DNA from 3 places in the Rahnella sp. BIGb0236 genome. Region 1 is predicted to be linked to each of the others. Evidence: riboswitches for the same ligand, from Rfam matches in the RefSeq annotation. Region 1 holds a riboswitch; each other region holds the start of a gene.
What was found. Region 1 has a riboswitch for thiamine pyrophosphate ahead of thiM (hydroxyethylthiazole kinase). Riboswitches for the same ligand answer to the same signal wherever they lie in the genome.
Positions count from the first base shown of each region.

Region 2: linked by a shared signal. The riboswitch ahead of thiC (phosphomethylpyrimidine synthase ThiC) and the one ahead of thiM (hydroxyethylthiazole kinase) in region 1 are both predicted to bind thiamine pyrophosphate.
Region 3: linked by a shared signal. The riboswitch ahead of thiB (thiamine ABC transporter substrate binding subunit) and the one ahead of thiM (hydroxyethylthiazole kinase) in region 1 are both predicted to bind thiamine pyrophosphate.

Region 1 is NZ_SOAO01000003.1:188,036-198,460, reverse strand. It holds gene EDF78_RS07770 (beta-L-arabinofuranosidase domain-containing protein) at 1-1,093, opposite strand, end outside; gene EDF78_RS07765 (MFS transporter) at 1,117-2,526, opposite strand; gene EDF78_RS07760 (AraC family transcriptional regulator) at 2,800-3,636, shown strand; gene EDF78_RS07755 (GntR family transcriptional regulator) at 3,727-4,413, shown strand; gene EDF78_RS07750 (hypothetical protein) at 4,468-4,653, opposite strand; gene EDF78_RS07745 (hypothetical protein) at 4,711-5,334, opposite strand; gene EDF78_RS07740 (hypothetical protein) at 5,581-6,429, shown strand; gene thiD (bifunctional hydroxymethylpyrimidine kinase/phosphomethylpyrimidine kinase) at 6,437-7,237, opposite strand; gene thiM (hydroxyethylthiazole kinase) at 7,237-8,043, opposite strand; TPP riboswitch at 8,078-8,174, opposite strand; gene EDF78_RS07725 (transcription factor) at 8,333-8,572, shown strand; partial or broken gene EDF78_RS07720 (recombinase family protein) at 8,648-9,205, shown strand; gene EDF78_RS07715 (hypothetical protein) at 9,609-9,824, opposite strand; gene EDF78_RS07710 (hypothetical protein) at 9,897-10,425, opposite strand, start outside.
Region 2 is NZ_SOAO01000023.1:1,248-11,672, forward strand. It holds gene purH (bifunctional phosphoribosylaminoimidazolecarboxamide formyltransferase/IMP cyclohydrolase) at 1-623, shown strand, start outside; gene purD (phosphoribosylamine--glycine ligase) at 670-1,959, shown strand; gene EDF78_RS24965 (DUF1481 domain-containing protein) at 2,025-2,711, opposite strand; gene hupA (nucleoid-associated protein HU-alpha) at 2,730-3,002, opposite strand; gene EDF78_RS24975 (YjaG family protein) at 3,193-3,783, opposite strand; gene nfi (deoxyribonuclease V) at 3,854-4,534, opposite strand; gene hemE (uroporphyrinogen decarboxylase) at 4,544-5,608, opposite strand; gene nudC (NAD(+) diphosphatase) at 5,680-6,465, opposite strand; gene rsd (sigma D regulator) at 6,571-7,086, shown strand; TPP riboswitch at 7,160-7,286, shown strand; gene thiC (phosphomethylpyrimidine synthase ThiC) at 7,399-9,351, shown strand; gene thiE (thiamine phosphate synthase) at 9,348-10,001, shown strand; gene EDF78_RS25010 (HesA/MoeB/ThiF family protein) at 9,994-10,425, shown strand, end outside.
Region 3 is NZ_SOAO01000005.1:138,651-149,075, reverse strand. It holds gene thiP (thiamine/thiamine pyrophosphate ABC transporter permease ThiP) at 1-160, opposite strand, end outside; gene thiB (thiamine ABC transporter substrate binding subunit) at 136-1,119, opposite strand; TPP riboswitch at 1,163-1,278, opposite strand; gene sgrR (HTH-type transcriptional regulator SgrR) at 1,319-2,980, opposite strand; gene sgrT (glucose uptake inhibitor SgrT) at 3,083-3,268, shown strand; gene EDF78_RS12370 (MFS transporter) at 3,449-4,612, shown strand; gene leuD (3-isopropylmalate dehydratase small subunit) at 4,685-5,287, opposite strand; gene leuC (3-isopropylmalate dehydratase large subunit) at 5,298-6,698, opposite strand; gene leuB (3-isopropylmalate dehydrogenase) at 6,700-7,791, opposite strand; gene leuA (2-isopropylmalate synthase) at 7,794-9,383, opposite strand; gene leuO (transcriptional regulator LeuO) at 10,127-10,425, shown strand, end outside.

The sequences.
Region 1 (10,425 bases):
CATCGGCATAACGGCTGTCAGGATCCATCTGCAACATGCGGTTGGCAAACATCATCAGACCGATGGAGGCACAGGTTTCGGTGTAGGCCGTGTCATTCGGCAAATCATAATCGGAAGAGAAGGCTTCCCCGCTGCTTTGCGATCCGATAGAACCGGTGATGTACATCTGCCGTTGGGTCATGTTTTCCCACAACCGCTGGCACACCTCGCGTTTTTCCTGATCCTGACTCAGCCGCGCCAGATGCGCGACACCGGCATAAAGATAGACAAAACGCACTGCGTGACCGATGGCCGTTGTCTGCAAGGCCACCGGGACATGCGCCTGACTGTAGGCTTTATCTTTCACCATCCACGCCGGACCGTAGGTATTCCAGTGCGAAGTCTTGCCACGCTTTTCATACTCGATATCGTAGAAATGCGGTTGTGCCCCTCGTTGCTCAACAAAATAGCGGGTCAGTTCGAGGTAACGTGTTTCGGCGGTTTGTTCATACAACCGCATCAGTGCCAGTTCAATTTCCGGGTGACCGGGATAACCATGCAGTTGCTGTTCACCCGGCCCGAACACCTGCGCAATGTGATCAGCCAGTTTGCAGACAATCTCCAGCAAACGGGTTTTTCCGGTCGCCTGCGCATAGGCCACACCGGCTTCGATCAGATGCCCGGCGCAGTAAAGCTCATGGCATTCCGCCAGATTGGTCCAGCGCTGTTGCGGCTCTTTTACCGTAAAATAGGTATTCAGATACCCATCGGGTTGCTGCACCGCACCGACCAGTTCGATCACCTGATCGGCGGTCTCTTCCAGCGCCGGATCGGGCGTTTTTGCCAGCAAATAACCGACCGCCTCCAGCCATTTCGCCACATCACTGTCCTGAAATACCATCCCGTAAAATTCGCCGTCGCTTTGTCCGGCGGCGATACGGAAGTTTTCAATCGCATGGCTCGGTTCAGCGTCTGCAACGTCATCATTCAGGGCTTTCCACTGATAAGGCACCACCACCTCTTTCACCAGCCGCTGGTATTCCAGCCAGAACGCATCGGAAACATTCACTTTTTGCAACGGGACTTCTAAGGAGTCAACCGGAGAAAACGACATACAACCTCCTGTAAAACAGTAATTTAAATTTTCGCTGCTAAATCGCGGGACATCCGCGTCAGTAATGTATTGTCGAGCTTGCAGAACAGCAGCGTACCGGCCAGCAGCAGATGCATCGCCGCCGGTAGCAGGGTTTCGAGCAGGGTGATCCCGCCGAGCGATGCCGCTGTCTGATGCTCAGCACCGGCCTGATAGGAGACCAGAATGAAGACCAGGCTGATGATCCCGGCGCTGGATGCCCAGGCCAGTTTGATAAAGAACAGGTTGAAGGCGAAATTCATGCCGGAGGAGCGGATACCGTTTTTCCAGTGTCCGTAATCGTCGGCGAACGCCATGAGGGAAAAATGCAGCGGCAATGTGAAACCGAGAATCACGCAATGCACAAAGATGATGCCGAGCCACAGTGTCTGCCATTGTTCACCGACCGGCACAAACCACAGCAGCAGGGAAAACACCGCCAGCACCAGATTAGTGATCATGTACAGCCGCACGCTGTCGATGAATTTGGTCAGCTGATTGACAATCACCGCGCCGAGAATGGATGCCAGCGTCACCATACCGAAGAACATCGAGGCATAACCCGCGCCGCCTTTCAGTACATAGGTGATGAAATACATGTAGCCGCCACCGCGCAGGTTGAACACATTGATCAGCAGGAAAGACATCAGCAATACCAGCAACAACTGGTCATTCTTCAGCATCCCGCGGATATGTTCCTTAATGCTGAACTGGCCGAGCAGCGCCAGCGGCAAACGCTCACGCACCGCGAAGAAGCACCACAGAAACATCACGACAGCCACCGCACACAGCAGGCCAACGCCCTGCTGATAACCTGCCGCCGCATTGCCTTTACCCAGCACCTGTACCAGCCACGGTAATCCGACTGACACCATAAAACCGGCGACGCCGCACAAAACAAAACGCCACGACTGACAGGAAATGACCTCACGGTGATCGGTGGTCATGGTGTTGATCAATGCGCAGTACGGCACGTTAATGGCGGTATACGACACGGAAAGCAGGAAATAGGTGAAAAAGGCGTAGGCGATTTTGGCATCGCCGCTCAGGCCGGGCACGGTGAAGGTCAGAAAGCCCACCACGCCAATCGGCAGCGCAATCCACAACTGCCACGGACGAAAACGCCCCCAGCGGCTTTGCGTTCGGTCGGCGAGGATCCCCATCAGCGGATCGGAAATCGCATCAATCACCCGCAGGGAAATAAATAATGTGCCGACAATGGCCGGCGTCAGCCCGAACACATCGGTATAAAAGAAGGTCAGAAAACTGGTGATCAGACAGGTAATAATGGTGCCTCCGGCATCCCCTAATCCGTAACCAATTTTCTCACTGACCGAAAGTTTTGCATTCGCCGAAATTATTCCACCCTCGCCACTTACCGGCGCGGAACCGGTATTCACAGAATCTGTTGGCATTGTTTTTTCCTCGCTTTTATATCGTTATTTATAAGCAACAGGAACACGATAAATAAGGCTGTTTATTCATATCAGCCCGGACATTAAATAAGGTACGCCGTAAATCTGGCATAGGGACAACACGCCAACAAGAGGAGGATAAAGTAGTTAAACGGGACAATTCCGACTCACGTTCAGAATCTGTGAAGCAGATCATAACCTCTTGCCACCCCGCTGGCAGCCCCTTAGCGTTGTGCTACTGTCAGGCTAAATCTGCCTGATGAGCGCCTGAAAATGTCTGAAACGCTTACCTTTTCTGTCAGCCACCCGGTCAAAGTGCAAAATGGCGGCCTGTTTATTTCGCGCGGAATGGGTACACATCCGACCCGGAGACTCAGTTCCCATGAACTCATTTATGTCGTTCGCGGCACACTCTCCTTACAGGAAGAAAATACGCGTTTTGATTTACATGAAGGGGAAAGTTTATTGCTATTTCCCGGCAGGGAACATAAAGGGGTGACGACATTTGATGCTGAGCTGAAATTTTACTGGCTGCACTTCGATATTGTGAAAGAAGCGGCAATATTAACATCACAGCTAAATAGTCCCTCAATACAGTTAAATATTCCACAGCATTGTAAAGTCAGGGACAGCGAAACCCTGTTAACCCTGTTCAGATTATTTTTATATGAACAGGAACGTGGCGGAAGTTCGCTGGAACTGTTCCTGATGTTGCTGTTAAAGGAGGTCGCGCGCGCCTGGCCGGAAAATGTTGAACCTGGCGGCCCCGGCGTGGCGCTGGCGTACAAAGCCCGTCAGTTGATTACCACACAGTTTCATCTGCCGCTTGGCGCATCTGAGCTTGCGGAACGGCTTCACTGTAATGCCGATTATCTTGGCCGCGTTTTCCGTCTGACTTTTCAGATGACGCTGACCGATGCCCTGCATAAACAGCGGGTGTCGGCAGCAGAGAAACTGTTGCTGGCCAATACCGGGAATGTGGCGGACGTAGCAAGGCTGACCGGTTTTAATGATGTTGCCTATTTTCGCCGGGTATTTCGCAAACTGCTGGGCATCACGCCCGCCGCTTATAAAAAGCTTTATTGCCGCGAGCACATTAACTCTCAATAATTTGAGATAGCCTTGCGCTAACAATCTCATAATCATCAGAAAACTCATGGTAGTATTGGGCTCTCCCGACTTTAAAGACAACTTTTGCCCATGACAGACGCCTTTGAATTTCTCCATAACGTGCCGGTTAATCAGCAGATTTACCGTACCTTGCGTCAGGACATCGTCACCTGTGCAATCGCACCGGGCGCATTCCTGTCGGAGAAAGAGATTTCCACGCGCTTTAACGTGTCCCGCCAGCCGGTTCGCGAAGCCTTTATCAAACTGGCCGAGGCCGGTCTGGTTCAGGTTTTACCGCAGCGCGGCACCTATGTCATGAAAATCTCGTCCAAGCGGGTGGCTGACGGTCGTTTCATTCGTGAAGCGGTCGAAACGGCAGTGGTGCGTCGCGCAGCAATGGTGGTCACGGACAAAGATCTGGCGTTGCTGGAACATAACCTGGAACGTCAGACGCTGGCGGCAAGAAGTCAGCAAACGCAGGAATTCCTGCTGCTCGATGATGAGTTCCACCGCACCATTACACAGATCATTGACTGCCGTCTGGCATGGGAAACCGTCGAGCACATCAAGGCGACGATGGATCGCGTACGCTTCTTAACACTCAGTAAAGTGTCTCCTCCGGAAAATCTGATTGCGCAGCATTATGCGATTTTTGACGGGCTGAAGGCTCATGACCCGGACGCCGCTGAAAAAGCGATCCGCGTTCATCTGCAGGAAATGATCTCCACCATCACCCCGATCGCTGAACAAAACAGTGACTGGTTTGACAACGAGTGAGTGAGTACTTCCCGCGTTCAGAAGTTGTCGTTAAACGCGGGAAGAAAGCAGGATTCAGGGCAGTTTGTTCCATTCCTTCGACGGGCGATAAAAGGCTTCAGGAGGACCAAAAACGTCGAGGTCATCTACATCACCCTCAGGACATTTCTCATCGCAATACCTCAAAAAACCAACAATTTTTTCCACCATTCTCACCTGCCTTGGCGTCAAATGAGTCATTTTTTCCCTATCCAACTCCATGTGCTGCTCCTTTTACATAATGTATACCGATGATATATTCACTCTGTTAAACATTATTTACTTCAACAATGAATAACTCCGATCAACAAAGTTTACTTTCATATATTGATTTAACAAATAGTAAGTGGATTCACATTCCATTTTCCCGAAAACGGGAGTCATTGGTGCTTCGCTGATATAAAACCGCATAACTTCCTCATTCACAATATCCTTAATAATGAACTTTGCACTCTCTTTTTCCAACATTCTATTTTCATTAAGGCTATCGGCATAAATAACCATCATGCAAAGACTGTAACGGAGCATTTTTCCTTTGAGTGGATGCCCTTGCGTCTTACGATAAAAATTTTCCAATGAGTTTAACTCAACAGGACCCTTCACTGGCTTACATGACTTCAGCAGGAACGCAGCCCGCTCCTGATGAGGATTGTTGAGGCAAAACACATAAGCCGTTTGTTCCATACCGGATTCCCGTGGCTGGTTTTTCCTGTATTGCTTAAATAGCCATTTCCAGTTAAGAAGATGTTTTTCGGGTTGCCGTAAATTACGTCTCGCACGGCGTTGCTGCCAGATAATATCACTCCGTCGAATACGCCTTATAATAAGCGGGACGTTTAACTGTACAAAAGCCGCATTCATTGTTGTCATCGTCTCGGCAACAACCTTTTCATGTAACGTCATCTTTTATTATATTCCCGCAGTGTGAAAATCAATCCTGCAAGAATAATATGACCGCCCGTAATCACAATCACCAAAGCTATTTTTGTCGAGACGTCTCGTAAAATTTCAACAGAGAAAATATCCGTAAGCGAAAAACCGGCCACGCAGGCAGTTTGCGACGCGGTTCAAATTTTGCGGGTTACCCCTGAAATCTGTATGACAACTTAGTGTAAGCTGTAAACCACATCAATATCGTGGATACTTTCTATGCCAGCCGCAACCCTCCTGAAAAAAAGCTACTACAGCGCAGAACAGTCACTGTCCCTTTCCCAGCTCGATGAGGAAAAAATCAGTCAGATCGCCCGTGATCTGGATGTGGCGGAAAGCGAAAAGGAACATTACCTCACAGGCTGGATGGGTCAGAACAGCGTGGTGCTGGTGAGAAATTATCAGGACAAACGCGGCACCTCCAGCGGGCTGGTGATGTCACGCGGCAACCGCTACAAACTGACCGTGCAGGCCATTACCTTTCGTATTCCTAAAGTGCTGCTGTGGGTCACTTTCCGCCGCAAGCCCCGCACGATGACGGTGATCGCCTATAACAAGCTGGGCGAACAACCGACCGGCCTGCAACAGTTCATGCATATTCAGGATCCTGAACTTCGCGACACGCTGGAAAATGACTGGCGTGAACTGAATGATTATCTGGGCATGGCCTGCTGGCAAATGGACAACAACCGTCCTCTGTGGCGTCAGGTGCATGAGGAAATCTCACCGCAGGCGTTGTGGACGCTGTCTGAATCACCGTGGTTCAGCGGCAAAAAACTGCAAAAAGACGGTGAATGTGAAGGTCTGTGGACACACGATCAGTTTATCGGACGCCGTAGCGGTGAACATGCTTCGGTGCTGCTGTCATGGAAAGATGAAGAGAATGACGATATTGCCAGTTACCTGTTTGAACGGGTTTCGGCGAATAAAATCCGCGTCATGCTTAGACCGCGCAAAGACGCAAAATTCTATCCGCTTAACCCGTTCGATGCCGTGCATTTGCAGCAGGCGTTGGTGAAATTCCGTCAGGCTGAACAGGCGCTTGGCGAGACATTGCGCCGCGCCTGATATCTGTTTACCACCAGCGGTGGAAATGATGCACCGGCCCGATGCCGTGGCCGACTTCCAGTGAATCCGCCTGCATCAACGCCTGCTGTAAATACGCTTTCGCCTCGCGCAGCGTATCTGCCCAGTTGTTGTGGCGCGGGCGCAAGGCGGCCAGTGCCGCAGAAAGCGTACATCCTGTGCCGTGCGTATGGCGGGTGTTGACGCGTGGCGCTGTAAAACGCTCGCGGGAATCGGCGGTAAACAGCCAGTCAGGGCTTTCCTCATCACTCAGATGACCGCCTTTCATCAGCACCGCGTCACATCCCATCGCCAGCAACGCCTCCCCCTGCTCGCGCATCTCGGTTTCACTGGCTGCCACGCTACACTCCAGCAACGCGGCGGCCTCCGGCAGATTCGGTGTAATGATCGACACCTGCGGGATCAGCAAACGGCGTACAGCATCGACGGCTTCCGGCAACAGCAACGGATCGCCGCTTTTCGCCAGCATCACAGTATCCAGCACCACAAAAGCGGGCCGGTAATATCTGAGCCGCTCCGCCACCGCCTCCACGATCTGACTGTTCGCCAGCATGCCGATTTTCGTGCTGTCGATGCGGACGTCACTCAGCACGGAATCCAGCTGCGCGGCAACGAAATCCGGTTCGATGTGATAAACCGACTGCACGCCACGGGTGTTTTGCGCCACCAGTGCGGTGATGACACTGGTGCCGTAAGCGCCCAGCGCCGAGAAGGTTTTTAAATCTGCCTGGATCCCCGCGCCTCCGCTGGGATCGGTGCCGGCAATGGTCAGGGCATTGATCCGTTTCATTACTGCCCCTCCCCGTTCAGCCAGCCTTCGTTCATCAGATACAGATTGTCCAGAAACGCAGCCGTGAAGCTGCCCGGCCCTTTCACCACCGCGCAGGCCCGCTCACCGCCGCAGGACATCACCCGGCAGGCCGCAGCCACATGATTCAGGCGATCGCCCGGCAAACACGAAAAGGCGGCGACAACTGCCGATAAGGCGCAACCGGTGCCGACCACGCGGGTCATCATCGGATGGCCGCCCGCCACCGCCAGACAGCGTTCGCCATCCGTGACGTAATCCGTTTCGCCGGTCACGGCCACTACCGCGCCGGTTTCCCGTGCCAGTTGCTGCGCTGACGGAATGGCAGAAAGCGAGTCGTCACCGCTGTCGACGCCACGCCCGGCGGCAGTCAGCCCGCTGAGCGCACGAATTTCCGAGGCATTTCCGCGGATCGCCGCCGGGTTAAGTTTGATAAGTTCCAGACAGAATTCGGTACGCCAGCTCAGACCGCCCACCGCCACCGGATCCAGCACCCAGGGTTTTCCGGCCTGACGGGCAGCGTGGATGGCCACCAGCATGGCGTCGCTGTGAGGGCGTGTCAGCGTGCCGACATTCACCAGTAACGCGTCGGCGACAGCGCTGAACTGCGCAGCCTCGGCAGGATCCACCACCATCGCGGGTGAAGCGCCCAGTGCGAGCAGGACATTGGCCGTAAAAGATTGCACCACGTCGTTGGTCAGACAATGAACCAGCGGCGCGGAAAGGCGGAGTTGTTGCAAGGAAGCGGCGGCGACAGCGCCGGAAAATACGGCAGGTTGGATATTCATAAATCTCCCCACCGGCGCTAAAGAAGGCGGTATCGGGAGAGATACCTGACTTCCCTACGCTGGCATTATCCAGATCAGGTGGTACGGGTATTTCTCAGCCCATCAGTGATGGGGCACCCCGAGTCATGAAGATTGAATCTCTATACTTTTTGCCAGCTTAGGGGAAGTTGCTTGCTGACGCAAGCCCGCCCTTCCGGTTATCGCTTCTTCACGCTGTACCCCAGCTTGTACCCCATATCTGTATGACAAAACCTCTTGATTATCTAAATTTGATAAGTGAGATATGCAAATGACAGAAACCCAGATCTACGAGAGCATTAAGCAAGCCATCAACAGCGCACCGCGAAATGGTCAAACGGTTGAAATGCACCTCCAGATGATCAAATACGCCGACCACCTGAAAAACGTCACTGCTAAAGAGTTTTGCGAGGGTGTGGGACTTAAAGCCAGTTTTGGTACTGAATTCAGCAAAATGAGAAATCTCACCGAACGGCTTAAAGCCTCTGGGCTTGATACCTCGAAGCTGTGATTAACAAGATCATCGGTATCTACGTTTAGTTAACGAGGTTATTTTGATACTACCTTTTGAGACTTAGAGAACATCATGACAACGGTGATCGGATATGTGCGAGTTTCCACCAGCGACCAGAACGTTAAAAACCAGAAGCAACAGATAACCGATGCTGGTTATAGCGTTACTCGCTGGTTCAGTGATGAAGCGGTGAGTGGTGCAATCAAGGCGGAAGAGCGTCCAGGGTTTGGTGAACTACTCAGTTATGTGCGAGAAGGCGATACGCTGATTGTGATTGCTATAGACCGCCTGGGGCGTAACACGATTGACGTTCTTTCCACCGTGGAAAAATTGCAGACGAAAGGCGTGAAAGTTGTCAGCTTGCGTGAAGGGTTCGACCTGTCAACGCCAGTTGGTAAAGCGATGCTCACTATGATGGCAGGGCTTGCCAGCCTGGAAAAAGATCTGATCGCAGAGCGTAGAACAGCAGGTATCAAGCGTGCTCAGTCTGAAGGAAAACATTGCGGCAGACCTATAAAAGCAACCGTTGAACAGGTGCGAGAATTGTTAGCGTAAGGTTTACCGCCAGCAGTGGTACAACACAGGTTAGGTATCAGCAAAGCCACCTTCTATCGACTAAAGACCTTCTGATCTACATCACTGATATTTAAGGATTCTGGCTACTCAGGTAGGTGGTAGGGAAAGTTAGAGCTTAGCAGTTCAAGCAACAAGATAACTTATTCTCAGCATTAGCGACTAAGGATGCTAAATAAGTGCAAGTAGTTAACTACTATAGTTTGTCTCATTTGCGTATACCCAAAAGAAACAATGGGGCATTTATCCAATAAATATTCATTTCAATATCAAATTATTTACTGGCGATATTTCATCCAGTTAAAAGATAGAGATCGGGGAGAAAATGAAATTGCTTAATGCTTTAAACGATGAGCATTGAACAGATTTTGTACAATTAATAAAAGCCGCGTGACAGGATGATCCTTAAATACCCATATACCCAAGGCTGCTGGGGTAAATCGCTCGGAAACGGTTGTCATTAAATAGTTGAATACAACTTAGTCAGGTCAGAGACAATTATTTCCTGAGCATCTAACGCTAATTTAGCTGAATGGTCAGCATTACGCAATTCAATCTGATACTCTTCACGTCTGGCTTCCTGCGCCATGTTCCCCTCACTACGTTCACAATCTCTTTGCAACTCGCTAAAGCATGCTTCTCGCGCCGTCTCATAGCGAAAGCGGATATCAATCAATGCTTGTATTTCTTCTTTTAAAATAGCCTCTTAAAGCTGTTTTTTATCCATTATGAAAGTGTCCATTTTTAGTTAAATAAGTGCTATCTGCTCATTTTTTAGTCGCGCCAATCTTTCGGAAAGTTTTATTTTTTCTTCAACTTTTTCGAGCGCGGAAGCAGACATACAGCTTATCAACTTGTCTACATCTTTTGGTTCTTTGATAACAATAAACTCCTTAGACTTATTAATAAATACTACTGAATACTTTTTACGGGACAAAAGTTCAATAACATTACTTAATGTGCCAGGGCTTTTGGTATCCCACACCATGAGACCATAATCAGCGGCTTCCGCCATTTTAATATCTTTTGCAGTGAAAAATGCGCGCGTGCCAGGTGTATGATCTGTATGAACAACGTTGACGGGCCACGAGCCGAGGTTATTGCGTGGTCTTACAGAACTACTGAATACCGTAGCAGCACGACATCCCAACTGTAACAACTCCTGCTGCACGGATGAGTCAACGCCTGTTGCGTCACCGACCACAACGTTGAAATTCTTATCGACGATTTTCTTCAACCTCTCAACGATTTGAGGGGCCAATTTTTTTATGGTTATC
Region 2 (10,425 bases), on a different contig from region 1:
ACCGTGAACTGGATGCTGAAACCGCGAAAGCCATCATCAGCCGTCAGTTTGTAGAAGTGATCATTGCGCCATCCGTGAGCGCCGAAGCGCTGGCGTTGACCGCTGCCAAACAAAACGTGCGTGTACTGACCTGCGGACAATGGCAGTCTCGCCACAAAGCACTCGACTTCAAGCGTGTCAACGGCGGCCTGCTGGTTCAGGATCGCGATTTGGGTATGGTTGAAGCGGCTGATCTGCGTGTGGTTTCAGAGCGCCAGCCGACGGAGCAGGAACTGACGGATGCGCTGTTCTGCTGGAAAGTCGCAAAATTCGTGAAATCCAACGCCATTGTGTATGCACGAGACAAAATGACGATCGGTATCGGTGCCGGCCAGATGAGCCGCGTTTACTCTGCCAAAATTGCCGGTATCAAAGCCGCCGATGAAGGTCTGGAAGTTGCCGGTTCCGTGATGGCTTCTGATGCCTTCTTCCCGTTCCGCGACGGTATTGATGCCGCCGCAGCCGTGGGGATTACCTGTGTTATCCAGCCCGGCGGTTCTATTCGTGATGATGAAGTGATTGCCGCCGCCAACGAACATGGCATTGCGATGCTGTTCACCGACATGCGCCACTTCCGTCATTAATTTTCTTTCAGCGGGTGCGATGCGCCCGCTCACCCGGAGTCCTCGAATGAATATTTTAATTATCGGTAACGGCGGGCGTGAACATGCACTGGCATGGAAGGCATCGCAGTCACCTCTGGCTGATAAAGTCTTTGTCGCGCCTGGCAACGCGGGCACCGCGCTGGAACCCTTGCTGGAAAACGTTGAAATTGCCGCCACTGACATCGCCGGTTTGCTGGCTTTCGCCAAAAGTAATGACATCGGCCTGACCATTGTTGGCCCTGAAGCTCCGCTGGTGATTGGCGTGGTTGATGCTTTCCGTGCAGCGGGCCTGAAGATTTTTGGACCGACACAGGAAGCCGCGCAGCTTGAAGGCTCTAAAGCGTTCACCAAGGATTTCCTGGCCCGCCATAACATTCCAAGCGCAGATTATCAGAACTTCACCGAGATCGAGCCGGCGCTGGCCTATCTGCGTAGCAAAGGCGCGCCGATTGTCATCAAAGCTGACGGTCTGGCGGCGGGCAAAGGTGTCATTGTGGCAATGACGCTGAAAGAAGCTGAAGATGCCGTTCACGACATGCTGGCGGGAAATGCGTTCGGCGATGCGGGCCATCGTATCGTTATTGAGGAATTCCTTGATGGCGAAGAAGCGAGTTTCATCGTCATGGTCGACGGCACCAATGTGCTGCCGATGGCGACCAGTCAGGATCACAAGCGCGTAGGTGACGGCGACAGCGGCCCGAATACCGGCGGTATGGGCGCGTATTCCCCGGCACCCGTGGTGACTGACGAAATCCATCAGCGCGTGATGGATCAGGTGATCTGGCCGACTGTGCGCGGGATGGCAGCGGAAAACAACACATACACTGGCTTCCTGTACGCGGGTCTGATGATCTCCGCCGATGGTCAGCCAAAAGTGATCGAATTCAACTGCCGTTTCGGCGATCCGGAAACTCAGCCGATCATGTTGCGTCTGCGTTCGGATCTTGTGGATCTTTGTCTGGCCGGTGCTGAAGGCCGTCTTGCAGATAAAACCTCCGAGTGGGATCCGCGTCCTTCACTGGGCGTGGTGCTGGCCGCCGGTGGCTATCCTGCTGATTATAAAAACGGTGACGTTATCCATGGTCTGCCGCTGGAAGAAGTGCCGGACGGGAAAGTGTTCCATGCGGGTACCCGTCTGCAGGATGAGCGGGTGGTGACGAATGGCGGACGCGTATTGTGTGTGACCGCATTGGGTAAAACCGTCGAAGCGGCTCAGGCCCGTGCGTATGATTTAGCGAAAGATATTCACTGGGATGGCAGCTTCTGTCGCAAAGACATCGGTTACCGTGCCATCGATCGCGAACGCAATCAGTAACCCTGCCTCACCTGACGATCAAAAAAGGCACGCTTCGGCGTGCCTTCTCTTTTGCGAAAACGGGATCAGAGATCAGACTCTTTCGGTTCCCATTTACAGAAGTCTTCATTGGCGACCAGCAACAGTTCATTGCCTTCCGGTGCCGTCAACCAGGCCAGGCCCAGATTATCGTTACTGCGGCTTGCGCGTTTCGCCAGCCAGACCTGAGAACGCACGGTCAGCTCCGGAGTAACCTGTTCGCCCGCGCAGGTGGTGATAATACCTTTATGCCAGCGGGCCTGAATCAACCGAACATTTCCCGCCTTCAACGCACTGCTCAAATCCAGGACTTTTGACGCTTCGTATTTATAGCGCTCAACGTCATCTGAGGACAATTTTTCGCGGCGCTCAGGCAGTTGTCGCTGCATAAAGCTGACATGGCCCTGCTCGTCAAAACGCAACATAACGCCCAAATCTGTTTTGGTCGCATGGGTTTCTTTGACCAGATGCAGTTGGCCCTGCTGGAATTCGTATCGGGTAATGATCGTATCGCCGCCGTAATAGGGGCTGTAGACGTTGAGGATCGTTTGAGGCTCGTTCTGTGCGCTGTCTTCGCGCCAGATCCGGTTGATGCCTTGATCGGCCACATAGCCGCTGGCAAAGAATAATTCGGAAGTGTTTTTAGAACTGCAACCCACCAGACCGAGCACCAGTAAACCTGCTACCAGTCTGGGGGTGATAAACTGAAGGGGCTTAAAGACCCCTTCGCTTATTCTTTTCACTGCAAGCAATTACTTAACAGCGTCTTTCAGAGCTTTACCAGAAACGAACGCAGGCACGTTTGCAGCTGCGATTTTGATTTCTTTACCAGTCTGTGGGTTACGACCAGTACGCTCGTTACGATGATTTACCTTGAAAGTCCCGAAACCAACCAATTGTACAGCATCACCTTCTTTCAGAGACTCGGTAATAGCAGACAGAGTAGATTCAAGAGCAACTTTGGCCTGTGCTTTGGAAAGATCAGCTTTGTCCGCAATTACATCAATCAGTTGAGTCTTGTTCATAAGTTATCCTTTACAGTGTGTTTATCGTTTGCAAAGCATCGAGTGCGACGGATATGCCGATTGACAGCACCCTCCTGCATACACGCACCGATAGCCACTTTTTTTACGCCCCCCAAATGTAGACCAGACAGGGTGCGGATGTGAAGCCTTAAGGCACGACAAATCAGGCGTTAAATCACGTTTTCTCGCCTTATTGCGCTAAATTTATGCCAATGTTACTGACAGCGGCTTCACGCAGGTCAGAACGTAACCCTTTTATTAATTCCAGGTCACGCTCCTCACAGTCAGCCAACAGGCGAAAAATCTCCCATTGGATGTCCCATTCTTCTTCAACAGCAGGAATGACCTTAAGTTCTTCATCGGTCATTTCTTTACCGGCCTGGGTCATTTCCAGCATCGCGACAGTACGAATTGACGTCTCGCTGACGGCAATCGCATGAGACAGCGTTTCGCCACTCAGGCGCGAATGAATCAGTTCGCCTAATGCAATACAGGCGTCGATGGCCGGATACACCCCATAGAGGTCGTAATCGTCGGAAGAAGGCACTGCTTCCTCCAGTTTTTCGAGCTGTGAGTCAAAATTGACCTTGGCGTCTTTTACCACCAGCGTTTCCCAGATTAAATCCAGAATACGGCGGTAAAGCTGTGCTTCGCCAAACCCGGTTTCCAGGCAAAATGCCTGATAGTTCGGGTACATGCGTTCACACAAGCTCGCCATAAACGTCACGTGTTGCCAGCTTTCCAGCTTTTCGAGACGTAAATGAATTGGATTACGTAACATGAGTTGATCTCGTTAACTTTTCTGCGCGGGAGTTTACCTGAAATAAATCAATATCCCTATTCCTTGATTCCTAAAGATCATCACTCAACCGTTGCCAGCGTTGAAACGCCGCCCGGTTTGATGCCACGGCATCAGCCCAACGGGTCGGTTCCGGCAGCCGATATTGCCGCATGCATTGTTCCACCCAATAAAGAGAGGAGTCCATGCTGATCCGATTACCAGGCGAGATGAACAATGGATTACAGCGTAGCTTGCTTCGCCACACCCAGCCAATCTGTTCATCGCCTTCATACAGCCCCTGTCTGCTGTGTAGCGCTTCACCTAACGGCAGGAACTGCCCGCATAAACGGCTTTTCGCCACACCAATGGTCGGCACGTGAATCATCAGGCCAAAATGACTGGCGACACCGAGGCGCCGCGGATGCGCGATCCCCTGCCCGTCAACCAGAACCAGATCAGGGTGCGATGAGATTTGCTGCCAGGCTTGTAAAAGTGCGGGAAGCTCACGGAAAGAAAGGAAACCAGGAATGTAGGGCATGACGGTCGGAATGCGGGCTATCTGATATTCGACCAGCTCCAAAGTTGGATAACTCAGAACAGCGACCGCCGCGCGGGTGACCTCACCGCCCTGCTCAAACCCGACATCCACACCGGCGATCAACGACGGTGTGGTGAATTCAGGCGGATCCTGCAGTTCAATCTGATCTGCAAGGATCCGTTGCTCTTCACGTAACGCGCGCGTGTCGATCATAACGCCATGTTACTCGTGATACTGGCGGGACAAGCTGTGTACCGCTTCCACAAAAGCGCCCGCATTTTCTGGCGGAACGTCCTGGTGGATACCGTGGCCAAGATTAAACACATGGCCATTACCTTTGCCGAAACCAGCCAGAATGGTTTCCACTTCCTGCTCAATCCGCACCGGTGAGGCGTAAAGCATGGAAGGATCCATGTTGCCCTGAATCGCCACTTTGTCGCCAACCCGACGGCGCGCTTGGGCAATATCGGTGGTCCAGTCCAGACCCAGCGCGTCACAACCCGTTGCCGCCATCGCTTCCAGCCACTGGCCTCCGCCTTTGGTAAACAAGGTCACCGGCACACGGCGGCCTTCGTTTTCACGGATCAGGCCATCGACGATTTTGTGCATGTAGTTAAGGGAGAACTCGCGGTAATCGCGAGGTGTCAGTACGCCGCCCCAGGTGTCAAAAATCATCACCGACTGCGCGCCCGCTTTAATCTGAGCATTAAGGTAAAGAATGACGCTGTCGGCCACTTTATCCAGCAACAGGTGCAAGGTAGACGGATCGGCGTACATCATTTTTTTGATTTTGGTAAAGGCTTTGCTGCTACCGCCTTCTATCATATAAGTCGCCAGCGTCCACGGGCTACCGGAGAAACCAATAAGCGGCACTTCACCTTTCAGGTTTTTACGGATGGTACGCACGGCGTTCATCACATAGCCCAGCTCCATTTCAGGATCCGGAACCGGCAGCTTTTCGACATCAGCACGATTGGTCAGTGGCGAAGAAAAACGCGGGCCTTCACCGGCTTCGAAATACAGCCCCAGCCCCATCGCATCAGGAATGGTCAGGATGTCGGAGAACAGGATCGCTGCATCCAGCGGATAGCGACGAAGCGGCTGTAAAGTCACCTCACAAGCCAGTTCGGCATTCTTACACAGCGACATAAAATCGCCGGCTTCAGCGCGGGTTTCTTTGTACTCCGGCAAATAACGGCCAGCCTGACGCATCATCCACACCGGTGTAATGTCCACAGGCTGACGTAACAAAGCACGCAGGTAACGGTCGTTTTTCAACTCATTCATTCTTGCTCTTTCCTTCAATATTCGGGCTGCCCGACAATCATCTGACGGCATTCTATCACGCAAAACTGACGCTAGACGTCGTCGTCTTCGCTTTCTGCGCGGCACTGCGCAACGGTATCTTCAATCAGACGCCGGGCAATCGTCCCCGGCGGCGGCAATTGCGGCAAGGCGTCAAAGCGGTACCAGCCCGCATTCAGCAACTCTTTCGGATCATGCACTATCTCGCCGCTGTCGTAATCAGCCATAAACGCCATCATCAGCGAATTGGGGAACGGCCACGGCTGGGAACTGACATAACGGACATTCTTCACGCGGATGTTGCTTTCTTCCATCACTTCGCGTGCCACGGTTTCTTCCAGCGTTTCGCCGACTTCTACGAACCCCGCCAGCACCGTGTGGATGCCATTACGATGACGGACATGCTGCGCCAGCAAAATCTCATCGCCCTTGCGGATCGCCACAATGATGCAGGGCGCAATTTGCGGGTAATAGCGCTCGCGGCAGTGTCCGCAGAGCGCAGCCCACTCAGTTTTGCTGACGTGCATTTCATGTCCGCAGTAACCACAAAACTGATGAGAACGGTAAAATTCTGACAGCTGCACACCACGGCCGACCAGCTGGAATAATCCGCGATCCTGATCCAGCAACTGACGGGCGGAAACCATATGGTTTGGCATCGCCTGACGAACCAGCCAGACCGGTTCGCCCTGCCATTCGCCAATCTGACGCGCTGTCTTACCGGTCAGAGAAAATTGTGCAGCGCTGCCAAACGGCAGTTCGCCCTCAGGCAGCCACAGCTTGCCTTCCTGACTGATGACCCACCAGCCGTTGTGTTGCTCAGTAATCTGTAATTCCATAATTGTTGTTGCATAACCTCGTCGGGACTGACAATCTGAGAGTGATCTTTACATATTAGTAACGTTTCTTTTCGGTTACTTTTTTTATTGCTCACGGAGTCAACCATGCTAAATCGTCTGGAAAGACTGACCCAACGCGTTGGTGGCAGTAATGAATTAGTCGATCAGTGGCTACACGCGCGTAAAGAATTGCTGGTTTCTTACTGCACACTGGTCGGCCTGAAACCCAATAAAGAAAAACATACACCTTTGAATGAAAAGGCGCTGGACAGTTTTTGCCATCACCTTGTCGACTATCTTTCTGCCGGGCATTTTCATCTTTATCCACGCATCATTGAAGAAGTCGATGGTGCCGACAGCCCGAAGAAAGTGAAGGCGGCAAAAATCTATCCTGCACTGGAACTGAATACTGAAGCTATCATGGCTTTCCATGACAGTTACACAGAAACTGATATTGATGATGACAATGCTTTCGCGTTTCATTATGCATTATCGGATATCGGTGAAGCGTTAGATGCCCGTTTTCAGCTGGAAGATCAATTAATTATCATGGCCTTCGAGCCGCCCGCGGAGGGTGCGTTACCTCCGGCGAATGAACCTGATCTCGCCAGACCGGCTTAACGTGTTACCACCCTAAGACCCTGCTCAGGGTTACAGTTTTACTTGTAGTTTAAAAAAACGCCTCCTATATTGAGGCTTCTTGTCGGAGTGCCTAGCGCATAATTTTCTGTTGAGAATTACGCCAGGCTGAGACCGTTAATTCGGGATCCGCGGAACCTGATCGGGTTAGTACCCGCGAAGGGAACAAGAGTAATGTTATGCGTTCAGCACAATCTGGCATCAGGCCGCCCGTGCTTCACCGCCCATTTTTACTCCTGCCGTAAACCTCCAGACAAGCAATTTTCCATCACGTTTTTTTGCGAGGAATTTGCTATGTCGAGTACCCAAAAACCCGTTACTTCAGAAAAGAAATCGTCAAACCGCCGTGAACAACGCGCGCAGGCTCAGTCATTTATCGACAGCCTGCAGGGCGAAGCCTTTCCAAACTCCCGCCGTATTTATCTGCACGCTGACCGCGACGATATCCGCGTGCCGATGCGTGAAATCCAGCTCAGCCCGACACTGGTCGGCGGCGGCAAAGACAATCCGCAGTTCGAAGATAACGAAGCAATCCCCGTCTATGACACCGCCGGGCCTTATGGTGATCCGTCGGCAGTGATTGATGTACACACCGGTCTGGAAAAATTACGCACCCGATGGATCAACGAGCGGGCGGACACGGAAGAACTTCCGCAGGTCAGTTCCGGCTTTACCCAGCAGCGTCTGGCGGATGAAGGTCTGGACCATCTCCGGTTCGAACACCTGCCACGCCCGCGCAAAGCGATGTCGGGTAAAAATGTCACGCAGTTGCATTACGCACGCAAAGGCATGATTACGCCTGAAATGGAATTCATCGCCATCCGCGAGAATATGGGGCGTGAGCGGATCCGCGGCGAGGTTTTGCGCCAGCAACATCCCGGCGAAAGTTTTGGTGCACATCTGCCCGCCAACATTACGGCGGAATTCGTGCGTCAGGAAGTCGCCGCCGGTCGCGCCATCATTCCTGCCAATATCAATCACCCCGAATCAGAGCCGATGATCATTGGCCGCAATTTTCTGGTGAAAGTGAATGCCAATATCGGCAACTCGGCGGTGACGTCATCCATTGAAGAAGAAGTTGAGAAACTGGTGTGGTCGACGCGCTGGGGCGCGGACACGGTAATGGATCTCTCCACCGGCCGCTATATTCATGAAACCCGTGAATGGATCCTGCGTAACAGCCCGGTGCCGATCGGTACAGTACCGATTTATCAGGCGCTGGAAAAAGTGAATGGCGTGGCCGAAGACCTGAACTGGGAAATGTTCCGCGATACGCTGCTGGAACAGGCAGAGCAAGGCGTCGATTACTTCACCATTCACGCCGGTGTGTTGCTGCGCTACGTACCGATGACCGCCAGACGCCTGACCGGCATTGTGTCGCGCGGCGGTTCAATCATGGCGAAATGGTGTCTTTCTCATCATCGCGAAAGTTTCCTGTATGAGCATTTCCGTGAAATTTGCGAAATCTGCGCCGCTTACGATGTCTCGCTGTCCCTGGGCGACGGCCTGCGTCCTGGCTCGATTCAGGATGCCAATGACGAAGCGCAGTTCGCCGAATTACGCACGCTCGGCGAACTGACTAAAATTGCCTGGGAATACGATGTTCAGGTGATGATCGAAGGGCCGGGGCATGTGCCGATGCAGATGATCCGCCGCAATATGACCGAAGAACTCGAGCATTGCCACGAAGCGCCGTTCTATACCCTCGGCCCGTTGACCACCGATATTGCGCCGGGTTACGACCATTTCACTTCCGGCATCGGTGCCGCGATGATTGGCTGGTTTGGCTGCGCCATGCTCTGTTATGTCACGCCAAAAGAGCATCTCGGCCTGCCGAACAAAGAAGACGTTAAGCAAGGTTTGATTACCTACAAAATCGCAGCCCATGCCGCCGATTTAGCCAAAGGCCATCCGGGGGCACAAATCCGCGATAACGCCATGTCAAAAGCGCGGTTCGAATTCCGCTGGGAAGACCAGTTTAATCTGGCTCTTGATCCGGCCACCGCCCGCGCCTACCACGATGAAACGCTGCCGCAGGAATCCGGCAAAGTCGCACACTTCTGTTCAATGTGTGGCCCGAAATTCTGTTCGATGAAAATTACTCAGGAAGTTCGCGATTACGCCGCCGCGCTGGAAGCCAAAGCCCAGCCAATAGAACTCGTTGAATCCGGTATGGCGCAGATGTCAGCTGAATTCCGTTCACGCGGCAGCGAGCTTTATCATCCTGCCACGGAGATCAACAAATGAATCAGTCATCGCAACCCTTCCCCGCCGTTCCTTTTCACCTCGGTTTATATCCGGTGGTTGATACGGTGGAATGGATCGCCCGCCTGCTGGAAGCGGGCGTTAAAACCTTACAACTGCGCGTGAAAGACTTACCCGATGGGGAAGCCGAACCGGCCATTATTGATGCCATCGCGCTGGGAGCGAAATATCAGGCGCGGTTATTCATCAACGATTACTGGCGTCTGGCGGTAAAACATCAGGCTTATGGCGTGCATCTGGGTCAGGAAGATCTGGATACTGCCGACCTTGAGGCAATCCGTCAGGCCGGTTTACGACTGGGCGTGTCCACCCACGACGATGATGAAATGGCGCGCGCTGTCGCCGTCAATCCTTCGTATATCGCCCTCGGCCATATCTTCCCGACGCAGACCAAAGATATGCCTTCGGCACCGCAGGGGCTGACAGAACTGGCCCGACACATTGAGCAACTCGACGGGAAATTCCCGACGGTGGCTATCGGTGGGATCAGCATTGAACGCGCGGCATCGGTTCTCGACTGCGGCGTCGGCAGCATTGCCGTCGTCAGCGCCATTACACAGGCAACGGACTGGCGCGCTGCCACCGCCGAACTGCTGGCTTTATGCGCCAGCAAGGGGCAGGAAAATGCTTAACGATGCGGCTTTTATGCGCTACAGCCGCCAGCTGATGCTGGAGGAATTTGGCCCGCAGGCGCAGGAAAAGTTACAGGCGGCGAAAGTGCTGATTGTCGGACTCGGCGGGCTGGGTTCTCCCGCCGCGTTATATCTGGCGGCGGCCGGCGTCGGCACGCTGGTTCTGGCCGATGACGATCAGCTGCATATCACCAATCTTCAGCGACAAATCCTCTATCGCACGGCAGACCTTGATCAGAACAAAGCGACGCTGGCAAAGCGCGAACTGCTGCGCCTCAACCCGTTGTGTGAAGCCGTAACCCTGACAGAACGGCTGGCAGGGGAAGCGTTAACCGGAGCCGTGTCGGGTGCCGATATTATTTTGGATTGCAGCGATAACATGGAAACCCGACATGCGATCAATAAAGCCTGCGTGGATGCGGGG
Region 3 (10,425 bases), on a different contig from region 1:
GCCAGAGATAGGGATCCTGCCACAGCGAGGCACCGCTGATCTGTGGCGCATGACGCCACAGAGAGCCGAGTGCCAGCGCCGCCACCAGCAGCATAGCCAGTGAGGCGATGGCACCGGGCCACAGCCAGCGCGGGATCAACGGCTGACGGCGTTCTGCCATGCCTGGATCCATTGTGCACGGTGAGTCGCGACGTCTTGCGCGCTGTATTGCAGAGATTTGGCCGGTACGGTCAGCTGTTTAAAGGCGTCTGGCAGCGGCGTATCCACCACCGGATACATCCAGTTGCCAGCCGGGATCACTTTCTGGAAATCTTCCGTGGTGATGAATTTCATGAAGGCTTCAGCCAGTTTCGGTTGCTTGCTGTTCGCCAGCTGACCCGCCACTTCCACCTGCATGTAATGCCCTTCGGTAAAGTCAGCTGCCGCGTAATTATCTTTCTTCTCCTCGACGATGTGATACGCCGGAGAAGTGGTATAGCTCAGCACCAGATCGCTTTCGCCTTTGAGGAATAACCCGTAGGCCTCGCTCCAGCCTTTAGTGACGGTGACGGTTTTCTTCGCCAGTTTTTGCCACGCCTGCGGTGCCTTATCGCCGTAGACTTTTTGCATCCACAGCATCAGGCCCAGACCCGGCGTACTGGTGCGCGGATCTTCGTAAATCACTTTCCAGTTCTGGTCACTGTTGATCAGCTCATCGAGGCTTTTTGGCGGGTTCTTCAGTTTGTTTTTGTCATAGACGAAGGCGAAATAGCCGTAATCATAAGGCACGAAGGTGCTGTCATTCCAGCCGCCGGGGACGGTGAGTACGGCGTCGGTTTTCGGCGCTTTGGCGAATAAACCGGTTTGTTCAGCCGCCTGCAACAGGTTGTTGTCCAGCCCGAGGACGACGTCGGCCTGGCTGTTTTTACCTTCCATCCGCAAACGGTTCAGCAAAGACACACCATCTTCCAGCGCGACGTATTTCAGCTCGCAGCCGCATTGGGCTTCAAAGGCTTTTTTGATCGCCGGACCCGGACCCCAGTCGGCAGAGAAAGAATCATAGGTATAAACCGTCAGAACAGGTTTTGCCGCAAATGCAGGTGCAGAAAGTAACAGCAGGCAGGACAATAATTTTTTCAACTTTGCGCTCCAAAAAAATGAAAGGGCAAAGGATTTTGAGTAAGCATCGCGCAGTCTCAAATCCCTCCGCCGGGATTAACCGGATCAGGTTCGACGGGTATCAGGTCTCAGCCATATGTAAACTTGCTTTCACAAGTGCTGGCACCCCGTTGAGAACGGATGTCATTCTAGAGACTAACGGCGCGATGCGATAGTCCGATTAACTGTCCGGTGGCGCAAACCACGCGGATTTAAAGTCGAACCAGCCGAGGGTATTCATGCGTACGCCGCGCATGCTTCGTTGTCCCTGCAACACCAGCCAGTGATGGAACAGCGGGTGGATCTGATGGCTGACTGTCTGTTTCTGACTCCATTTCGCCATCGACAAATTGCCCGCGTGCCACTGCGCGGCGTCCTCTTCCATTCCTTCACTGAAGCAATGTTTCGCCAGCGGCAATTCATGGAAATGCGCAAACAGTGAGAATTCCAGCGGCAGGGTAAAGTTGGCACTGCCGAGCCACAGATCACTTTTGGCGTCGCCGCGGTGCCAGACGGCGTAATCCACCACCTGAATGATCAGTTCGATGCCTTCCGCCGCCAGCAGCGGTTGCAGGGCATTACAAATTGCCTGATGTTCAGAATGCTCGCCGTAGAAGGTCAGGGTCACCTGTGTCAGACCTTGCGGTCGGGGCGGACGCGGCTGCGGGGCTTTATGGTGCCAGCGCGGCAACAAGCCATACGCCGGAGACCAGTAGCGCTGATAAATCGGTTCTGCATTGTTCAGCAGGGCGATGGGATTCAGTAAATCGCACAACCACTGGCGCGTTGCATCGCATTGTCCGACCGGCGAACGCTGGTCAAAAAGCAGGAAATAGCAGCCTTCTTCCAGACGACTTTCCAGCTCACTTTTGCCGGATTCATCGGCCTGAAGCTGTACGCCGGAATGCACCAGTTCTTCACTCAGTTCCGGCAGCACCCAGATATTCACTTCGTCTATCAGCGCCCGGAAGCCAAAATACTCATCAAAGGCGCGTATGCGCAGTTGTGTTTTAAGATTACGCACCACAGCGTAAGGGCCGGTACCGACCGGATGACGGGCAAAATCAGGCAGGGATTGCCATTCCTGCGGCAGGATCATCGCGTGGATATTGCCGAACAGCCACGGCAACCAGCGGTCAGGGGCATTCAGATGGATATCAATGACATTCGGCGTGGGCGTGGTGACCGTTTTCAGGTTGCTGAACAGCGGATGGGCGGTCAGGCGGGTGAACGTGGCGATGATGTCGGCCATCTCCAGTTCACGGCCATGATGAAAATGAATGGCCGGACGCAGATAAAAACGCCAGTGCAACGGAGAAATTTCCTGCCAGTGATGGGCAAGATCCCCTTCTACTTCCCCGTTTTCCTCATTTATGCGTGTCAGGCCGCTGAAAATTTGCCGGGCAATATGCGTTTCTGAACGGCGTAACATGGTGCCGGGCAGCAGGTTAATCAGCGGGCGGTAATACAGCACGCGCAGAATATGTTTACCCTGACGGAAGCTGCGTCCGAGCTGGGACAGCAACATCTGACGCACCCGATCCTTATCGCCGACCAGTTGCACCAGCTGATCAATCCGGTCCTGTTCCAGCAGCTCTTCGGCGCGCTGTTGCTGGAGAGCCAGCCCGGTATACAGGAATTTCAGCGTGGAACGTTTGCCGCGTCCGGCTTCGGCATCCCATTGCAGCCAGCCCTGTTCCTGCATGGTACTGAGCAAGGATCGCATATGTCTGCGCGAACAATTGAGAACCTCAGACAACGCCTGCAACGTGGTTTCGGTTTCTTCACCGTGGCAGCTTTGCCACAGGCGGATGAACTGCTGTTGCAAACGGGACGAGGACATAAAAGAGGAACTCCGTGGGCGATCTTCATCAATTTATCTTTCCTCATAATACTCCGATACTGTTTCTCAACGAAAGCCTGTTGTGAATGACCGGAGGTCAGCATGAAACGCAGTCTGAACGCCCGTTTTTACCAGCGTTATTTTGAAGCCATTAAGAGGAACGCCTCTAAAAATCATGCTGACTGGTTGTCCTGGGTGCCGGTGCAATACCGCCTGGATATTTTGTCCCGTCTCACGCAGTGGGATTTAGATTCTGTGGATGAAAAAGACTATCGCCAGCATTTGTAATCCGGCTCATGGCAGGCCCGTCAAAATTCGATTTTCTGAGTAATGGTGTAATGTCACCAGCCAGTGAGGAAACTCACTGGTTTTTTTACACGCTTTTTTTGTTCATTCCCCAGAACTTCCTGAAACTTCGCTACACTGTCTGTCTTGTTTTATGGGCTTTCATTTCTCAGGGACGGCGTCATGTCAAAACCTCGTATTAATGCCATTTATGTCACCTTTCTGGTGGTGTCTTTGCTGTGTGGTATCGCGGGAGCGTTGCAGGCGCCCACACTCAGCTTGTTTCTGACCAATGAAGTGAAAGTCCGGCCAATGTGGGTCGGTCTGTTCTATACCGTCAATGCGGTGGCCGGGATTGCCATCAGTTTCCTGCTGGCCAACCGTTCGGATAACAAAGGTGACCGGCGAAAACTGCTGATGTTTTGCTGCCTGATGGCGCTCGGTAACAGCCTGGTTTTCGCCTTCAGCCGTGATTATCTGGTGCTGATCACCGTCGGCGTATTGCTGGCGGCGATAGGGAATGCATCAATGCCGCAGTTGTTTGCGCTGGCGCGTGAACATGCCGACCGCTCCGCCAGTGAAGTGGTGATGTTCAGCTCAATGATGCGTGCGATGTTGTCGCTGGCCTGGGTGCTCGGCCCGCCGCTGTCATTCATGCTGGCGCTGAATTACGGTTTTACTCCGATGTACCTGAGCGCCGCCGCCGTGTTTGTCGGCAGTATTCTGATGATCCTGTTTTTCCTACCGTCGGTGCCGCGCCTCGAACAACCGGTGGATGAAAAAGTGGTACACGTCAGCGCCTGGCGCAACAAAGATGTGCGTCTGCTGTTCTTTTCCTCTTTGCTGATGTGGACCTGCAATATCATGTATGTCATTGATATGCCGTTGTACATCACCAGTGATTTAGGTTTACCGGAAGGGCTGGCAGGTTTGCTGATGGGGACAGCCGCCGGGCTGGAAATCCCGGCAATGTTGCTGGCAGGCTATCTGGTGAAACGTACCGGCAAACGCAAGCTGATGCTGTATGCCGTGGCGAGCGGCGTCATTTTCTATGCCGGACTGGTGGCGTTTCAGTTCAAGGCGGCGCTGATGATTCTGCAACTGTTCAATGCGATTTTCATCGGTATCGTGGCGGGGATCGGCATGTTGTATTTTCAGGATCTGATGCCGGGCAGGGCGGGGTCAGCAACCACATTGTTCACCAACAGCATTTCTACCGGTGTGATTTGCGCTGGTTTGTTGCAGGGCTTTATCGTGGAGAACTTCGGCCACTTTCCGGTCTACTGGGCGGCGACTGTGCTGGCGGTGGTGGCGCTCGGGCTGATGTATAAAGTCAAAGACGTCTGACATAACCCGTCGCTTTTCAGATAAAGAAAAACCCGCAAATCCGCGGGTTTTTTTATGCTCAGTCTCAGGAAATTACTGCATAAACGCAGGCTGATTCTTCTCGTAGCCGGAGATATTTTCTTCGTGCTGCAACGTCAGGCCGATGCTGTCCAGACCGTTGATCATGCAGTGACGGCGGAAGCTATCGATGACAAACGGATAGCTTTTATCGCCCGCTTTCACGGTTTGCGCTTCCAGATCTACTTCGAACTGAATGCCTTCGTTGTTTTTAACCAGTTCGAACAATTCATCCACTTGCGCTTCGCTCAGGGTGATCGGCAGCAACTGGTTATTGAAAGAGTTACCGTAGAAGATATCGGCAAAGCTTGGCGCGATCACCGCATGGAAGCCGTAATCGGTCAGCGCCCACGGCGCATGTTCACGGGAAGAGCCGCAACCGAAGTTTTCGCGCGCCAGCAAAATGCTCGCGCCTTTATAGCGCGGCTTGTTCAGCACGAAATCAGGGTTTGGCACCTGGCCGGCATCGTCCAGAAAACGCCAGTCGTTGAACAGGTGCTGGCCGAAACCGGTACGGGTGACTTTCTGTAAAAACTGTTTCGGGATAATGGCATCGGTATCGACGTTAGCTGCATCCAGCGGAACCACCAGACCGATGTGTTGGGTAAATTTAGCCATGGTGTTTTCCTCAGTTCAGTTCACGGATATCAGCGAAACGGCCAGTGACCGCTGCTGCCGCAGCCATTGCCGGGCTGACCAGATGCGTGCGCCCGCCACGACCCTGACGGCCTTCGAAGTTACGGTTGCTGGTTGACGCGCAACGTTCGCCCGGTTCCAGACGGTCATTGTTCATCGCCAGACACATTGAGCAGCCCGGCAGACGCCATTCGAAACCGGCTTCGATAAAGATCTTATCCAGGCCTTCTTCTTCGGCTTGTGCTTTTACCGGGCCGGAACCTGGCACGACAATCGCCTGTACGCCGTTCGCCACTTTACGGCCTTTGGCAATGGCTGCCGCAGCACGTAAATCTTCGATACGGGAGTTGGTGCAGGAACCGATGAAGACTTTATCGATCGCCACGTCGGTCAGTTTAATGCCCGGTTGCAGATCCATATACGCCAGCGCTTTTTCAGCAGAGGCACGTTCTACCGGATCGGCAAAGGAGGCCGGATTCGGGATGGTCTGATTCACCGCCATGACCTGACCCGGATTGGTACCCCAGGTGACCTGTGGCGCGATTTCAGAGGCATCCAGCGTGACAATGCTGTCGAACGTCGCGCCATCTTCGGTTTTCAGGGTTTTCCAGTATTCAACCGCCGCGTCCCAGTTCTGATCTTTTGGTGCGAACTGACGAGCTTTCAGGTAGGCAAAGGTGGTTTCATCCGGCGCAACCAGACCGGCTTTTGCGCCCATTTCGATCGCCATGTTGCACAGGGTCATACGACCTTCCATGCTTAAGGCTTCAATCGCTTTGCCGCAGAATTCCACCACGTGACCGGTACCGCCTGCGCTGCCGGTTTTACCGATAATCGCCAGAACGATGTCTTTCGCCGTGATACCCACCGGGGCATCGCCGGTCACTTCGATTTTCATGGTTTTGGCGCGACCCTGTTTCAGGGTTTGCGTTGCCAGAACGTGTTCCACTTCCGACGTCCCGATACCAAAGGCCAGTGAGCCAAACGCACCGTGCGTGGCGGTATGGGAATCGCCGCAGACAATGGTCATGCCCGGTAAGGTCATGCCCTGCTCAGGGCCGATAACGTGAACGATGCCCTGATACGGGTGATTCAGGTCATACAACTGCACACCGAATTCGGCACAGTTTTTGATTAATTCCTGCATCTGGATGCGTGCCATTTCGCCGCTCGCATTGATGTCTTTGGTTTGCGTGGACACGTTATGGTCCATGGTCGCAAAGGTTTTGCCCGGCTGACGCACCGGACGGCCCATCGCACGCAGACCGTCGAATGCCTGCGGCGAGGTCACTTCGTGAACCAGATGGCGGTCGATGTACAACAATGGCGTTTCGTTTTCCGCTTCGTAAACCACGTGGGCATCAAACAATTTCTGATACAGCGTCTTGGCCATGTTATGCCCCTTCTTTCACAAAGCGGGCAATGATATCGCCCATTTCACTGGTACCCAGCGCCTGCTGGCCGTTAGCCAGATCGCCGGTACGGTGACCTGCTTCCAGTACTTTATTGACGGCCTGCTCGATGGCGTTGGCCGCGTCATCCGCACCCAGGCTGTAACGCAATAACAGCGCAGCAGACAGGATTTGGGCAATCGGGTTAGCAATATTTTTGCCCGCGATATCCGGTGCGGAACCGCCCGCAGGTTCGAACAGACCAAATGCCTGCTCATTCATGCTCGCGGAGGGCAACATACCCATGGAACCGGTGATCATCGCGCATTCGTCGGACAGGATGTCGCCGAACAGGTTGGAACACAGCAGCACGTCAAACTGAGACGGATCTTTAATCAGCTGCATGGTCGCGTTATCGATGTACATGTGGCTCAGGCTGACGTCCGGGTAATCTTTGGCGATTTCGTTAACCACTTCGCGCCACATGATCGAGGTCTGCAAGACGTTCGCTTTATCGATGGAAGTCACTTTGCTGCGGCGTTTGCGCGCAGATTCAAAGGCAATGCGGGCGATACGTTCGATCTCAAAGCGGTAATACACTTCGGTATCAAAGGCTTTCTCGTGCATACCCTGACCTTCGCGGCCTTTGGGCTGACCGAAATAAATACCGCCGGTCAGTTCACGCACACACAGAATATCGAAACCTTTTGCGGCGATGTCAGCACGCAGCGGGCAAAACTCTTCCAGTCCCTGATACAGACGGGCAGGGCGCAGGTTGCTGAACAGTTTGAAATGTTTGCGCAGTGGTAACAATGCGCCACGCTCAGGCTGATCGTTAGGGGGCAGATGTTCCCATTTCGGGCCACCGACCGAGCCGAACAAAATCGCATCCGCCTGTTCGCAACCGGCAACGGTCGCTTCCGGCAACGGGCTGCCGTGTTTGTCGATGGCTGCGCCACCGACATCGTATTCGCTGGTGGTGATCTTCAGGCCAAAACGCTGACGTACTGCTTCCAGAACTTTATATGCCTGGGCCATAACTTCCGGGCCAATTCCGTCTCCGGGTAAGACGGCAATATGATGGGTCTTGCTCATGTTCACACCGTTTCCTGATTATTTTGAATGTTGTTGTGTTGCTGACCTGCCTGCTGCAAACGTTGTTTTTCAATCTCAACTTGTTTGCTGCGCCAGATGTTATTCAGTACGTGCACCATCGCTTTTGCGGAGGATTCGACAATGTCGGTCGCCAGACCAACACCGTGGAAGCGGCGGCCATTGAAGGAGACGACGACGTCGACCTGGCCCAGTGCATCGCGGCCCTGTCCTTTCGCACTCAGCTGGTATTTCACCAGTTCAATCTGATAACCGGTGATGCGGTTGATGGCCTGATAGACGGCATCCACCGGACCGTTGCCGGTGGCGGCTTCGGTGATGATTTCTTCGCCGCAGGCCAGATTGACTGACGCGGTCGCGGTAATTTTGGACCCTGACTGCACGCTGAAATTATCCAGACGGTAGAATTCAGGCTCTTCCTGCTGCTTATTAATAAACACCAGTGCTTCTAAATCGTAGTCGAAAACCTGCCCTTTTTTGTCGGCCAGCTTCAGGAATGCGGCATACAGATGATCCAGGTTGTAATCGGCTTCTTTGTAGCCCATTTCTTCCATACGATGCTTAACGGCAGCACGACCAGAGCGGGAGGTCAGGTTCAGCTGCACCTGATTCAGGCCGATGGATTCCGGGGTCATGATTTCGTAGTTTTCGCGGTTTTTCAGCACGCCGTCCTGATGAATACCGGAGGAGTGCGCGAAGGCGTTAGAACCCACAATCGCTTTGTTGCCCGGGATCGGCATGTTGGTGATCTGGCTGACAATCTGGCTGGTGCGGTAGATTTCTTTATGATTGATGTTGGTGTGCACGTTCATGTAGTCGCTGCGGGTGCGGATCGCCATGATCACTTCTTCCAGCGCGGTATTCCCGGCACGTTCACCGATACCGTTCAGCGTGCCTTCCACCTGACGTGCACCGGCCTGAATAGCCGCGATGGAGTTACCGACCGCCATGCCCAGATCGTCGTGGCAGTGTACGGAGATAATCGCTTTATCAATGTTTGGAACGCGCTCATACAGATTGGTGATGATGCCGCCGAACTGCACCGGGGTGGTGTAACCCACCGTGTCCGGGATATTAATGGTGGTCGCACCGGCTTTGATCGCGGCTTCTACCACGCGACACAGATTATCCAGCGGCGTACGACCGGCATCTTCGCAGGAGAATTCCACGTCGTCGGTGTAATTACGGGCGCGTTTCACGGAATGCGTGGCCATCTCCAGCACCTGATCAAACGAACGCTTCAGTTTGGATTCAATGTGCAGGGTTGAGGTCGCCAGGAACACGTGGATACGGAAAGCTTCTGCGACGCGTAAGGCTTCGGCAGCGGCATCGATATCCCCATCCACGCAACGGGCCAGACCGCAAACACGGCTGTTTTTAATCTGGCGCGCAATAGTTTGTACAGACTCGAAATCGCCGGGAGAAGAGACCGGGAAGCCGACTTCCATCACGTCAACGCCCATTCTTTCCAGCGCCATTGCAATTTGAATCTTCTCTTTAACACTCAGGCTGGCTTGTAACGCCTGTTCACCGTCACGCAGCGTGGTATCGAAAATAATGACTTGCTCGCTCATGGGTTGTTCCTTGTCTGCTTTTATTTTCGCGCCCTGCGGGGAGGTAAAAAAAAACCCGCGCATCGGCGCGGGTTTATTGTCTGTGGAAGTTGAAATCAGTTCTGATTTTCGCCCACTGGCTTACCGCGCAAATTTTCTGCGTTGAGTAGTAGGCCTAGGAGACGGGTCATCATGAACATGTGTTTTCAGCTTCTCGTAATGGGTGGTCAGAACGGATATCGTTCAAACAGTGCTTAAAGTGATACGGGAATGTGTGCGGTATGTCAACCTTCGCTGTGTGGAAATTCCGGAAAATCGCTAAGATGACATTTTGTTTCATTTAGCATAAAACACTGGCTAATAAAGTGCTGGCCGGGTGAAGATTTTCTGCGCGAAGCGGAACAAAAAACGCAAAAAATAGACAGCAGTTTGGGCTAAACGAATAATTTGTCTTTGTAATACAAGTAATTGGAGATGATTTAGTCGGGCTTAATTTATTATTCATTTTTTGCATGTTGTTTCTATAAATATTTTAATGTCTTATATCATCACTTTTATGGAGAGAAATGAAGTTTGTATTACCGGTTCTGATTATTAAATCGATTTAGATTATCTCCCTCCTTAAATAACAGCATGAAAATGTGCGCATTTTATCTGTCGGTCTTTCTGCTCGCCCGATGTCATCTCTGTGCCGTATTTATAAATCAAATAATTAAAGGTAATCACTCTTATTTGAGAATGAAATGCCTTCGATGGGGAATGTCATGTCCGATACCTCTACTGAAAACCCAGCAAAAGTTGCTGAAACAGAAACACATCTTCGCAATGTCGATTTAAATTTACTCACGGTGTTTGATGCCGTGATGCAATTGCAGAATATTACCCGCGCGGCGAATATGTTGGGCATGTCCCAGCCTGCGGTAAGTAATGCCGTTGCCCGTTTGAAAGTGATGTTTAACGATGACCTGTTCGTCCGCTTCGGGCGCGGGATCCAGCCGACAATGCGTGCGCGTCAGTTGTTCGGGCCGGTCAGACAGGCTTTGCAGCTGGTGATGAATGAACT